2 linked regions of the Thiosocius teredinicola genome follow. The protein of the gene in region 2 interacts with the protein of the main gene of each other region in a pairwise test. Links are inferred from orthologs where the notes say so. Each region holds a gene or a part of one and is shown on either strand. Other genes may lie near its edges. The genes, in order: B1781_RS18225 and mtgA.

What was found.
Region 1: the proteins of mtgA (region 2) and B1781_RS18225 interact in binary tests that used the Escherichia coli proteins (3 or more experiments, as listed by UniProt). The link is inferred for Thiosocius teredinicola from one-to-one orthologs.

The regions. Positions count from the first base shown.
Region 1 is NZ_CP019936.1:3,843,201-3,847,967, forward strand. What follows is about bases 1,769-4,767. They hold B1781_RS18225 (peptidoglycan D,D-transpeptidase FtsI family protein), read right to left. Parts: upstream 4,149-4,767; coding sequence 2,388-4,148; downstream 1,769-2,387. Other genes in these bases: B1781_RS18220 (UDP-N-acetylmuramoyl-L-alanyl-D-glutamate--2,6-diaminopimelate ligase), read right to left, coding at 1,769-2,391; ftsL (cell division protein FtsL), read right to left, coding at 4,149-4,418; rsmH (16S rRNA (cytosine(1402)-N(4))-methyltransferase RsmH), read right to left, coding at 4,415-4,767. In the rest of the region: B1781_RS18215 (UDP-N-acetylmuramoyl-tripeptide--D-alanyl-D-alanine ligase), read right to left, coding at 1-871; more of B1781_RS18220, read right to left, coding at 868-1,768. UniProt on the Escherichia coli protein: Essential cell division protein that catalyzes cross-linking of the peptidoglycan cell wall at the division septum. Required for localization of FtsN.
Region 2 is NZ_CP019936.1:318,488-327,820, reverse strand. What follows is about bases 3,844-6,788. They hold mtgA (monofunctional biosynthetic peptidoglycan transglycosylase), read right to left. Parts: upstream 5,684-6,788; coding sequence 5,003-5,683; downstream 3,844-5,002. Other genes in these bases: B1781_RS01500 (hydrogenase small subunit), read right to left, coding at 6,119-6,788; B1781_RS01505 (EF-hand domain-containing protein), read right to left, coding at 5,814-6,122; B1781_RS01515 (hypothetical protein), read left to right, coding at 4,511-4,933. Outside these bases: 3'(2'),5'-bisphosphate nucleotidase CysQ, read left to right, coding at 1-537; B1781_RS01530 (thioredoxin family protein), read left to right, coding at 630-1,637; B1781_RS01525 (DUF4124 domain-containing protein), read right to left, coding at 1,613-2,056; B1781_RS01520 (GGDEF domain-containing protein), read left to right, coding at 2,298-3,425; more of B1781_RS01500, read right to left, coding at 6,789-7,285; B1781_RS01495 (ATP-binding protein), read left to right, coding at 7,477-9,267. UniProt on the Escherichia coli protein: Peptidoglycan polymerase that catalyzes glycan chain elongation from lipid-linked precursors. May play a role in peptidoglycan assembly during cell division in collaboration with other cell division proteins.

The sequences.
Region 1 (4,767 bases), 3.5 Mb from region 2 along the record:
GCGCGTTCATGCGATTGTGCTCACCAGCCAACCGCAGGCTGACAGTCGCATCGCCGCGATCGGTGTGTACGGCAAAACGTGCAGTGAAGCTCGCACCTTGCCAAACGATCTCGTAGGCGTCCGGCGGGCTCGACACGTCGGCGACCTGCTGCACACCGAAGGTACGCTGTTGATAGTCTGCGCCGAGTTCGCGCCACAGACCGGCATAGGTATCGTCGGCGTTGAATACGAACACGCCATCGCCATCCAGCCCATTGACGATCTCGGCCTTAGCCCGCGCCACACCCTCGACACTGCCGAAACCTTCGAGGTGTGCGCGACCGGCATTGTTCAGCACCGCCACATGGGGTGCAGCAAGTCGTGTCAGGTAGTCGATCTCGCCCGGATGATTGGCACCCAGTTCGATGACGGCGAAGTCTTCGTCGCGCAGACGACACAAGGTCAGCGGCACGCCGATATCGTTGTTCAGATTGCCGCGCGTCGCCAACACGCTGCCGGACTGCGCAAGGATGGCCGCGCTCATTTCCTTCAACGTGGTCTTGCCGTTGCTGCCGGTAATCGCCAACACCTTGCAAGGACAACGCAGGCGCCACTGCTGGCCCAGCTTGCCGAGGCCGAGCAGCGTATCGGCGACCTCGACGGTCGGCATCGCCGCCGGTTGCGGACGTGCGACCAATGCGCCTGCTGCACCGCGCGCGCGGGCAACTTCGAGATAGTTGTGGCCATCGAAATTCGGGCCATGCAACGCGACGAACAACTCGCCCTGCTGCAGCGTACGCGAATCGGTACTCACGCCGTCGAAGACCACGTCGTCGCCATGCAGCTTGCCGTCGACCATCGCAGCGAGTTCGGACATCTGCAGGCGACTCATGCGACACCTCGCGACAAGGCGGCATCGACAACATCGGCATCCCTGAACGGCAGGCGACGACCGTCGATTTCCTGGTAATCCTCGTGACCCTTGCCGGCAATCAACACCAGGTCACCCGGACCGGCACTCGCGATGCTGCCCTGAATCGCCGAGCGGCGGTCGTGTACCACCTCGACGCCCTGGCGGTTTTCCATGCCGGCCAGGATCTCGGACACAATGGCCTGCGGATTCTCCGAACGCGGATTGTCGTCGGTCAGCACAACCCGATCGGCCAAACGGTATGCGACTTCGCCCATCTGCGGACGCTTACCGCGATCGCGATCGCCGCCGCAGCCGAACACGCAGATCAAGCGCCCGCTGACGTGCGCGCGCAGGCTTTCAAGTGCGTTCTCCAGAGCGGCCGGTGTATGCGCATAGTCGACGACGACCCGTGGACGGTTCGGCGCCAGAAACACCCGCATGCGCCCATCGACCGGCTCGACCGCTTCCAGCGCGGCAACCGCGGTGCTCAACGGCATGTCCCACGCCAACAGCACGGCCAACGTCAGCGCCAGATTCTCGGCATTGAAGTGGCCGAGCAGACGGGTCTTCAACTCGCCGGCACCCCAGCTCGAGGCAAAGTCCACCACCAAGCCATCGGCACGCGCCTCGACATTGCGCAGATAAACGAAACGATCGCCCAGGCGCGTAACCTTCGATGAACTGCCCACCGCGATCGTGAACACCCGCTTGCGAACGTCGGCTGCGAGGTTTGCACCGACCGGATCGTCGACATTGATCACGGCCATGCTCAGACCGGCGCTGCGGAACAAGCGCGCCTTGGCGTCGGCATAGTCCTGCATGCTGGGGTGGTAGTCCTGGTGGTCACGACTTAGGTTGGTGAACACCGCGGTATGAAACGGCACACCGGCAACGCGATGCTGATGCAAGGCATGCGACGACACCTCCATCGCCACCGCGCGAGCGCCGCGCCCGAAGAGCCGTCCCAACATGGCATGCAGAGAGACGGCATCCAGCGTGGTATGCGAAGCGGGCTCGAGAGCGCCGGGAAAACCATTGCCGACGGTTCCAAGCACGGCGGTCGGCACCTTGGTCGACAGCGCCTGCGCGAGAAAATGCGTGACTGTGGTCTTACCGTTGGTGCCGGTCACACCAACGATGCGCATCGCATGCGCTGCCTGACCGAAGAAACGCGCCGCGATTTCACCGGCCTGGCGACGCAGGCCCGGCAAGGTCACCACCGGCACATCGGCCGACAGACGCGCGATTCGATCACGGTTCCATTTGTCGCTTGGCTCGGCGATCACTGCAACCGCACCGCGCTTGCGTGCCTCTTCGAAATAATCGAGTGCGTGCCCACGGGTGCCCTGCAAAGCCAGCCAAAGCCCCTTCTCTTCCACTTCGCGACTGTCCAGCGTCAGCGAGTTGACCACCTGGTGGCGCGCCCAATCCATTCCGGACAATCCTGGCAACAGATCGGCGAGCAGAATGCTTTTGTGATCCGGACGTTGCGCCATCATCGATTCTCACCACTGTGCGCGACACGCAGCGCAGGATCGATCGCCACGTCGGGCGTTACGTTCAACAGGCGCAGCGCTTCGGCCATCACCGCCGAGAACACCGGTCCAGCCACACTGCCGCCGTAGTACTTGCCGGCCTGTGGTTCATTGATCATTACCGCCATGACGAAACGCGGTTTTTCAGCCGGCGCCATACCGGCGAACAACGACAGGTAACGCGCATCGCTGTAACCGTTGGGCCCGAACTTTTTGACCGTACCGGTCTTGCCGGCGACGCGATATCCGGGCACTGCCGCCTGCGGCGCGGTACCTTCGTCGCCGACCACCGATTCGAGCATCCGTCGGATGTGGCGGGTGTTCTGCGCATTGAACACGCGACGCCCCTTTACCGGCGCATCGCGCTTGAGCAAGGTCGCCGGCATCAGCACCCCGTCGTTAGCCAGCGCGCCGTAAGCCTGAGCCAGTTGCAGCGTGGTCACCGAAATGCCGTACCCAAACGACAAGGTCGCCTGGTCGATCTGCGCCCAGCGTTGGTAGTCGCTCAACTGGCCGGCGACCTCTCCCGGGAAACCGGTACCGACCTGGCTACCGAAACCGAGCTGTTGCATCACTCGCCACAGGTCGCGTTTTTCCAAGCCAAGCGCGATCCGGCTGGCACCCACGTTGCTCGACCGGCGCAGCACGGTCGCAACGTCGATCATGCCCAGATTCTTCGAATCCTTGACCTGCGAACGGCCCAGATAGTAGTAACCCGGCGCGGTATCGATCATCGAGTCGGCGTGAATAGTGCCTTTGTCGAGCGCTGCGGCGACGGTAAAAGGCTTCATCGTCGAGCCCGGCTCGAACACGTCGGTCAAGGCGCGGTTGCGCAGACGACCGGCACGGTTCGAGCGGTCGCCGTTGGGATTGAATGACGGCTGGTTCACCAATGCCAGGATCTCACCGGTCTGTGCATCGAGCAGCACCGCCGAACCGGACTTGGCGCGATTGCGTTTGACCGCCGTCTTGAGCTCGCGATACGCGATGAATTGCAGTCGCTGATCGATGCTCAGGGCCAGATGGTTGCCGGCGCGCGGGCTCTTGATGTTTTCGATGTCGTCCACTACCTGGCGACGACCATCGCGCATCACACGCTTGGCACCTGGCTCACCACGCAGATCCGGGTCGAATGCCAGTTCGAGGCCTTCCTGGCCGAAATCATCGACGTCGGTGAAGCCCAGCACATGTGCAAACACCTCGCCTGCCGGGTAGTAGCGCTTGTATTCGCGCTCTACGTGCACACCGTTGATATCGTTCGCCTTGGCGACCTGCAGAACATGCGCGGCCTCGGCCGGCGGCATACGCCGCTTGAGGTAGACAAAGTGACGTTGGCTGTAACGCGCCAGGCGCGCCCGCAGACCTTCAGGGTCGATCCGCAATGCCTTGGCGAGCACAACCAACTGCCGGGTATCGCTGCCCAGCACGCGCGGGTTGGCGGCGATCGAATCGACCGGCGTGCTCAGGGCGAGCACATCGCCGCGACGATCGGTGATCAGACCCCGATGGGCCGGCACGTCGACGCGCGCGATGTAGCGGTCTGCACCTTCCGATTGCAGAAAATCTTTTTCGAGAATCTGTTGGTCGACGGCGCGCCAGATCAGCGCAGCACCGGCCAAAACGAAGATACCGAGTACCGTGTAGCGCCGCCCGGCGTAACTCGGCAGCGCCTTTTCCTGGCGTCGCGCCTGGCGCGCCCGCTTGTCCCTTTTTGCGGCCATCTACTTCACCACCACAATCTGTTCTGCCGGGGGCACGCGCATCTCCAAACGCTCGTGCGCGATCGACATCACCCGACCGAGCGCACCACGGGTCGCCAGTTCGAGCTGCAGACGGCCCCACTCCATGTCGACTTGGTCGCGCTCGGCGCGCAGATCCTGCAATTCGACAAACATCGCGCGCGACTCGTACTTGGCATACACCACGCCGATGCCACTGAGCACGACTGCGACACCCAGGAAACTGACCATGAACAACTGCCCACGCGTCATGCCGGCACCTCTGCGATACGCAGCACCGCGCTGCGTGCACGCGGGTTGTTTTCGATCTCGGCCTCGGATGCACGTTGTGATTTGCCGACCAGGCGCAGCGCACCCTGGGTCTCGACATGGGTTACCGGCAGGCCCTTGGGCAACTTCGGCCCCTTGGCCTGATCACGCATGAAGCGCTTGACGATGCGGTCTTCCAGCGAATGGAAACTGATGACGACAAGGCGTGCCCCGCGGGCCAACACGTTCAACGAATCACGCAGGCAGACTTGCAGGTCTTCGAGCTCGCGGTTGATGAAGATGCGGATCGCCTGGAAGGTGCGCGTTGCCGGGTGCTTGAACTTCTCTTTGA
Region 2 (9,333 bases):
ATCGACCCGCTCGACGGCACCCGCGAGTTCGTCAAGCGCAACGGCGAATTCACCGTGAACATCGCCTTGGTCGACCGCGGCTGTCCGACCGTCGGCGTCGTACACGTGCCGGTGAGCGGCGTGAGCTACGTTGGACAAGTCGGCAAAGGTGCGTGGAAAATCGATCCAGAGAAAGGCACGCAGCCGATCGCCGTACAAAGCAATCGCCGTGCGGTCGCGCGTGTTGCCGGCAGCCGTTCGCACGCTGGCGACAGCCTGAAGCGCTTTCTCGAGCGCCTGGGCGAGCATGAAATCGTCAGCATGGGCAGCTCATTGAAGCTGTGCCTGGTTGCAGAAGGGGTGGCCGACATTTACCCTCGACTTGGCCCAACCTCTGAATGGGACACGGCTGCAGCTCAAGCCGTGGTAGAGGCCGCCGGCGGCAAGGTGACCGACACGCACCTCGAGCCGTTGCGATATAACACCAAAGAGTCCCTGCTGAATCCGCATTTTCTGGTATTCGGTGACGCCTCCGAAGATTGGGAGAGATATCTTTGATCCGAGTCGTTCACGCGTGGTGCACAAGCCGGATAGGCCGACTGGCACTCTTGCTGGGGTGCCTGGCCTTGACTGCCGGCGCGTTCGCCACGATGGACGAGTCGGTCTCCGACCCGCTGCAGTTCGACGACACGCCGCTCGACGATCTGCTGCAACACCCCGATTGGTTCAAGACCAGTTTCCTCGCCCTCGACGAAGACCTGCAAGAGGCCGTCAAAGGCGGTAAGAAAGGCATCGTGGTGTATTTCGGCCAGAAGCGTTGCGCTTACTGCAAGATGCTGATGGAAGTGAACTTCAAGACGCCGGACATCGTGACCTACACCCGGCGAAATTTCGACGTCATCCCGATCGACATCTGGAGCCCCGAAGAGGTCACGATGCCCGACGGCGAGACGTTGAGCGAACGCGAATACGCGCAGAAACTCGGCACCAATTTCACACCCTCGCTGGTGTTCTACGACGCTGACGGCAAGATCGCGCTGCGGCTGCGCGGTTACTATCCGCCGTATCAGTTTCGTGCCGCGCTGGAATATGTTGCCGGCGGCCACTACCGCCGTGAAAAGTTCTCGGTCTACATGGCCCGTGGCGACAAGACGCTGAGGTTCGAAGCAGGCGACCTGGTCGAAGAGCCGTTCTTTGCGCAGCCGCCCTACAATCTGGATCGCACGCGATTTCCTTCCGAGCTACCGCTGGTGGTCTTCTTCGAGCAGGGCGATTGCCATGCATGCGACATCCTGCACACCCAGCCGCTGCGCCGCAAAACGCTGCGCCGTCTGTTCAACCGCTTCGAGAGCGTGCAACTCGATATGTGGTCGGATACACCGGTGATCAAACCCAACGGTGAGCGCACCACGGCAAGTCAATGGGCCAAAGAGCTCGACATCTTCTACGCACCGTCGATCGTGTTCTTCGACGAACAAGGCAAGGAGATCATCCGTGTCGACTCGGTGGTACATTTCTTCCGCCTGCGCAATGTCCTCAACTACGTGCTGAGCCGCGGCTACGTTACCGAACCGAACTTCCTGCGCTGGAGCGCGCGCACCCGACGCGTGCTGAAAGAAGACCCTGAAGTCACTCAGGAACAGAATACGTCCAGGTAGTCTTCGTACTCGCGCCGCTTGCGTCGCAGACGTTCCCCCGCCGCCGGTTTATAGCCGCGGCGCAATGTCGAACGCACCTTGTCGAGCTTGGCGCGAGTCCGCTGACAGCGATACACCTGCTTGCTCGCCGCCGAGGCCGCCGAGTTGCTCCCGGAGCGTCGTACCTTGCGCGATGCAGGCTTGGCGCCTGCTCGACGTCTGTCACGTGCATCAAGCCATTGTGCCTCGCCGGGCCTCAGCCCCTGTGCCGCCTCTGTCGGTGCCGTCGCCCGGTAGACGGCCGAACCCTGCGCCGAGCTGCATGGCTGGAATGAGAAGACCGGCTCCCCCGCATCGCCCTTGCATCGATATATCTGGTCTGCGAGAGCGCCGTGATGGAACCCCGTGAGCAGCAACAGGCCTAAGGCAATGAAACGCATGATCCCTCCCTGGAATGCGTGAATCGGACACGGATTGTATCGTCGGGCCGTGACTCGCTGACCGATCTGCCGCCATGTCGTGCTTTAGGTTCCTGAGTTTTCGAGCGTTTCACGTACTGCCGACGCGCGCTGGGGCACCATCTGCCGGGACAAGTTACTATCGGCACAGCAAGCGACCGGCGCCGGGGCGCAGGCAAATCAGGATTTTAAAGCCTGACGCGGGCCGGCCGATAACCGATAAATGCTACGCCGAGCCTTCAAACGCATGCCCGAGTCGGACATCCAGCACGAAAACCGCATGCTCCGTGGCCTACTAGAGTCACTCGGCCGCGACGCGCTGCACAACCAGCAGGCAATGACGCGCTTTCAGGAACGCGAACTCGCCTTGCTGGGCGCCGCTGACTTAGCTCGCCTGTTGGAACGCCTGACCAGCGGCATGCGGCGCTCTTTCGAGCTGGATAGCGCCCGGCTGTATCTGCTCGACCCCTTCAACGTGATCCGCGACCTGCTGGCGACGGCGGTCGAGGAAAAAGCCGCGTTTATGCGCAATGTCGAACTGTGTACCGACGTTCGCGACACCACCGCGAAATTCTGCGACGCGCAGCGCCCCTGGCTTGGCGCTTGGGACGACGACAGGCATCTCGCATTGTTCCGCCGTCGCTTGGGTGGCAGCGTGGCATTGCTGCCGTTGCGACAGGCCGATGGGGTCGCCGGCTTTCTGTGTCTGGGCAGTCACGACCCTAAACGCTTCGTCCATGGGCAGGCGACAGATTTCCTCGCCCACATGGCGAGCGTGGCAGCGATCTGTCTAGAGAATGCCGTCAATCGCGAACGCCTGCGCTTGGTGGGCCTGACCGACAGCCTGACCGGGCTATACAACCGACGACACCTCGAACACCGATTGGAACAAGAGGTAACCCGCGCCCAACGCTACGGCCACGCCCTGTCGTGCATGTTCGTCGATGCGGATCACTTCAAGCAGATCAACGATCAGCACGGCCACACGGCAGGCGACCTGGTGCTTTCGGCATTGGCGCAAAGGCTGCGTGCACGCTTGCGAACCAGTGACCTTGCCACGCGTTATGGCGGCGAGGAATTCGCCGTGCTATTGCCGCAGACGGCGGCCGACAGCGCCGGTGCACTGGCGAGTGAGATCTGTCGCAGCGTCGCCGCCGAGCCCATCTTGCTCGACAACGGCGGCACGATCCCGCTGACGGTATCGATTGGTGTGGCGGCCTTGGCCGATGATCTTCGGCAGCCTGCCAGGGATGCCGGCCACCAATTGCTTCAGCGCGCCGACGAGGCGCTGTACCAGGCCAAGCAGGCGGGTCGCAATCGCGTGGTGTGCGCTAACCCCGCCTCTGCCTGAGGCGATGCCTTCATCCCTCCCTGCTCATCGGGCGGGTGCCGTTGCCGTTCGCAAGCTGTGCTTGAAAGCGGCAAAGCCCGCCAGGCGCTATCAGCTAAAGACAGCAAACCGCGGGGCGGCGCGGCAACGTGGCTGGCGCTCAATATCCCAACGCTGTTTACGGTTTTATAGGCCGTTGTTGGCTTTATTACATTTGTAACATTTAGGTAAAACCACACGCCCTACACGACACGCCGCTCCCGGCCTACCGGCGCCTTTCTTTATATTTCTTTACAACCTAATTAGCTTAACTTGCGTTGGGTTATTTCTTGCATCTGTTGTCTTCATCTATTGATTCGGCGGTCGATACATTTCCTATGGCTTAGACGATAGCGCGCTCACAGGCCGGTTTTGACCGCGTAAACACTCTGCTCGTGCACCCATCACGAACGAGGAAAGCCGCAGGTTCATGCTGACATTGTTGTGAACCGCGTTGAACAACACGGCAATGCAAAGCGTACAAAAGGAAACGGATTGACGATTAGAACGTCAAAGATCGCGAACTGATAGAAGTGCAATCGACTTTGGAGATCGATGTTCCGGGGTTGATTCTAAATTTCGAAATAGTCGCGAAAAGACGTGTCGACAACCGAGGTTGTCTGATAGATTAATTTGCAAACTACAAGGATCGGGAAATTAAACGTGCTGAAGAATAGTGGAAATGTGTCGCTGCTTTTAAGGCTTGGAAGCCGAATCTGCGTCTGCATGCGAAGCAACAGGCTCGACGATGGCGTTCGTGAACGCGTACGACCATTCGTCATCGGTTGGTTCTCATGCTGGTTCGACAGGCTCGCTACCAAGTAAAACTCTCCAGACGGGCACCCACAGGGTGCCCGTCTCGTTTAGCCAACCGTCTTCGGGCTCCTCTTCTTACCGACACCACTGCTGCAACACCCTCGCAGCACGCCTACTGAACAGGCGCCCAACCTTTCGACAGTCGGCACCCGCATCGAAACAGTCGTGAAAGAAAATGTGTAGCGCCAGGGTCTTGGTAAGCGAACGGAGCATTTGCTCCCACCAATAATTCGCTTGAGGAGACCTAAGCAATGAAAACTCTGATTACCGCAGGCCTGTTCGCGCTTGCCACGACCACCGCGTTCGCTCAACCGTTCGCTTACCAGCAGCAGATCGGTTCAACCGAGTACGTACCGTTTGCCGATACCGAGCACCTGACGTTCGCACCGGTGGAGAAAAGCGATTTCACGCCTTCGTTGAATCGCCTGATCGTTGAAGCCAATGTTGACGGCGCTGCACCGAACGATTTCCGCGGCACGATCATCAAGAGCGGCCCGAGCCGGATCAGCCTCTACGAGATTCAGCGCGGCAGCCCGGAAGCCACGGCCAATAGCGGCTACTACGCCCAGTTTCCGGCAGACACTGACTGGGACCGCGTAGCGCGCGACTACCGGGAGCAGCAGAAGCTGGAAGACGTAGCCTCTCAGCCCCACGGTGACAAATGGGATTCGTAAATCCCGCTAAGTCCGACACAGTGCCGGCTGCAGCGCAGCCGGCACTGGTCGACTTCGAGATTAGCCGCATCAATCAAGCATCTCGCCCAGATAACCGGGGCCACCGAGGTTGCGCATCTGCCTGAGAATCCAGGCCTGTCTTTGTCGCACGTAATCCGATGGCCGATCGGCGCGATAGCGGATCGGGTTTGGCAGTACCGCGGCAAGCAACGCCGCCTGCCGGTCAGTCAGCCGCCCGGGATCAACGTCGAAGTAATGGTCACTCGCAGCGGCAACGCCGAAGGTGCGCTCGCCCAACTCTGCGAAGTTCAGATACATCTCGAGTATGCGTTGCTTTGGCCACATCGCTTCGATCAGTCCGGTGAAGTACACCTCCAGCCCCTTACGGACAAAGCTGCGCCCCTGCCACAGGAAAAGGTTGCGTGCGACCTGTTGCGAAATCGTGCTGGCACCGCGCAACTTGCCACCATCGAGGTGATCCTGAACCGCTGCGAGTATTTCGTCCGTATCGAATCCCCAATGCACGGGAAAACGCTGATCTTCCGCTGCAACAACCGCCAGCGCCATGCCCGGGTGGATCTCGCTCAACGGAACCCATACCTGGTGCTGCGGTCCACCCTCGCTGGCGTAGCGCCATAACATAACCGCGGAATACGGTGGATCGACCCAGCGAAACAGCAACACGACGCCGACGGAACCGGCGATTGCGATCAACAGCAAGATGCCGAGCAGACGTCGCAATCGTTGCATGAACGTCCGACGAGGTTTTGCGCGTTTTGCCATACATAATCGGAAAGCAGGACTGAGTCGTCATTATCGCTGAGCGAAGGCCGACATCACAGCCGGGGTTCTCTGATCGACAACACAGAATCGTCGTGGACTAACGACTCAGATCGCCGCGCCGCGGGCGCCGGTGCAGTCGTTGCAGCAACTCATCGCGATCGATCAAGCCATTGCGATCGACATCGATGTCATCGAAGTCGTACACATGAAACGACCGACGGTTGCGTGCCTGATGCCGCCGCATACGTTGGTGAAATCGATAGTACTCGCGCCGATCGACAAATCCGTCGCGGTTCTCGTCATGCCGCGAAAAGACTTCCGCATTCGGCGCATCGCTTGGTGCGCTGTTGACGGTGACCGCAGCGGCAAGCAGAACGATGTAGATGACGTGTCTTACCCACCTCATCGGGTTGTCTCCAGAAATTTCATCAGGTCGGACCACTCCTCGTCGCTGAGCTCGGCGCGATGCGCACGTCCGCCGCGTCGTTCATAGGTCGCCCGCAGTTCGGTCGGCTCGACGCTCAGATCGGTTGCGTCGGGCTCATGGCAATAAACGCATTGATCATCGAACAGTGCCCGCCCGCGAGATGCCTCCTCGGTCGTCGAAACACCGGGGCCGGTAGACAGTTTTTGCCGATAGAATCCGCCGGCATCCCAGAAGTCGGGTTCCGAGCAACCGATACACGGGTGTCCTGCGTCCACCGGCGAACTCGTGCCTCCGTTCCACTTCTGGGTCATACAGGCATTGTGCGTGGTCGGCCCCCTGCACCCCAGCTTGTACAAGCACCAACCTTTTCGGGCGCCCTCATCGTCAAACGATTCGGCGAATTGGCCCGCGTAGAAAAAGTGAATGCGGGAACAACGGTCGTGCAAGGTGCGGCCATAGATCGACAATGGACGCGCCAACGCGTCCAGCGCGGGCAGACGACCGAATGCGATGAAGTGCGCCAAAGTGCCGGTGATCGCCTCCGGCAACGGTGGACAACCCGGCACATTGACCAGAGGGCGACGCGGGATACTGCCCTGCGCCATCAGTTGTTCGACCGCAAGTGCGGTTGTGGGGTTGGGGTTTGCGGCAGGTAACCCGCCGAACGCCGCGCACGAACCGACGGCGATCACCGCGGCCGCCTGCTCCACCGTTTCCGCCAACACCTCCATGCCCGATCTACCGGCGATCGTCGAGCAGTTCAGGTGTTGCCCACTGGAAACCGACCCATCGACAACCAGCAGATAACCCCCATCCGTCAGCGCAGCCGAACGTGCGGCTTCGGCCGCGTCACCGGCTGCCGCCTGTAAGGTGTGGTGATAGTCGAGCGAGAAATAGTCAAGGATCAGGGTATCGACGGATGGCGCGTAGGAGCGCAGCAGCGACTCGGTACACCCGGTACACGCCTGCAGTGACAACCAGACCAGCGGCGTGCGGCGCCCCGCCAGCGCTTCGGCGATCCGTCCGGTCGCGCTGCCCGGCAGTGCGAGCAGGCTGACCAGCCCGGCGCAATACTTCAGGAACCCGCGACGGCTGACCCCCCGGGTACGCAGATACGAATAAAAATCTCCATGGGCATGCATCGCGCTGCACCAAAAAAACTCCGCTTCCCAGAATGTGAAGCAAAGTCGCGCCACGTCAAGAACGGCCGTTGTTCCAGGTCAATTCATAGCGTTTCACGGCCCGCCCGCACTAACTTTCCCTGCCTATCAGCCGATACGTTCAAGAATTCAGCAACCGCGTCTTGACCATGCCGCATCAACAACCTGCAGATGTGACATTAGAAGCCGAAGACTATGCACACGCCCACCGCGACCTCGGTCAACAGGGTCTGCCGGGCAGTTTCCTGTACGCGCTTATCTGGTTGCTGGTCACCACGACAACGCCCGTCGCGACAACCTGGCCCAACATTACCTGGTTAGGGCTCGGCATCTTCGTGATCACCGGCACCCTACGGTTCTCGCTCGGGTTCTGGTTCGACAACACCTACTTTCGCGATACACAGCGTTGGGCCGCTACCTACTACACGGTGGTGCTGGTGCAGGCTGCCACTCTGGGCGGCCTGTCGTGCTTTCTGATCTGGCAGTTCGAACTCGGTTGGCCTGCCATGATGATCAGCTTCGCCAGCGCAGGCGTCATCGCCGGAGGCGTAGTTGCGCTCAGCACCCACCCGAAGCTGCAGCGCGGTTATATCTTCGCGGCGTTGGTGCCGACCGCTGTGGCGGGTTTGGCGAGCGGCAACGATAACTTGATGATGCTCGGGTTCTTGGTTGCGGTGTATATCTTCTTTCTGGTCTCGATCGGCAAAAAGCTCGATCGCGGCTATTGGGACAGCATGCGCAGCACGCGCCTGCTCAAGCGACGCGCAGAAGAACTGCTGGTCGCCCGCGAGAAGGCGGAGAGTGCAGATCGCGCCAAAGGGCAGTTCGTCGCCAAGGTAAGCCATGAATTGCGTACGCCGCTCAACGGCCTGATCAGTACGATCGGCATGATGGGTCGAACGGACGACCCGGCCAAGCGCACCAAGTACCTGTCGATCATGTCGAAGTCGGCCGACATGCTGCTGCAACGCATCAACGAGATCCTCGACTTCTCCAAGATGCAGGCCGGCAAGCTGGAACTCGAACCGGTCGCCGCCGATCCCAGCGCCGCCGTGGCCGATGCCGTAGCGCTGATGCAGGATGCGGCTGCCGACAAGGGGCTCGAGATCCAGGTCGACATCAGTCGGCCCGATCACGCATGGGTGAGCATCGACGAGATGCGCCTCACCCAAGTCCTGTTGAACCTGATATCCAACGCGATCAAGTTTACCCAGCAGGGCACCATCGTCGTCGCTTTCCAGCAGGGCGAAATAGAGAACGGCAGCGTATCCTGCCGGTTCACCGTTACCGACACCGGTATCGGCATCGCGCCCGATGCAAAAGACCGCATCTTCCGATCGTTCGAACAGGCCGATAGTTCGACCACCAGGCAGTATGGGGGTACAGGATTGGGTCTGGCGGTTTCTCAAGACCTGGTGCAGAAGATGGGCGGCCTGATCGAGGTCGAAAGCACACCCGGCGAAGGCAGCTGTTTCAGCTTCACATTGCTGCTGCCTGTTGCCGAGATGCACAACGAAACCCGCACAATTGCCGAAGACGGCGGAACCGAAATCAAGACTGCGCCACGCCTGCGGGTATTGATTGCAGAAGACAACTCGATCAACCAGTTCATCATTGAGGACCTGATGGAGACACTCGACTGCGCCTTCACGATCGTTGCGGACGGTCAGGCGTGCGTCGAGCGCGTGCAAAACGAATCGTACGACGTCGTTCTGATGGACTGCGAGATGCCGGTCATGGATGGCTACGAGGCGACCCGACGCATCCGGTCACTTGAACGCTCCGACAATCGCGTGCCAATACCGATTATCGCGTTGACCGCGCATGCGGACGAAACCAATCGGCGCAAGACCAGCGAAGTCGGGATGAACGATTTCGTCACCAAACCGTTTACGCTCGAAGAGCTCAGCGCCGCTTTGGAGCGTACACTGCGCACCGACGGGCCGATGCAGGCGATCGCCTGATCACCGCACAGCGCGCTGCGCGTTCCCAGATCATCAGCCTTCACCGACAACAGGCACTGCACCTGC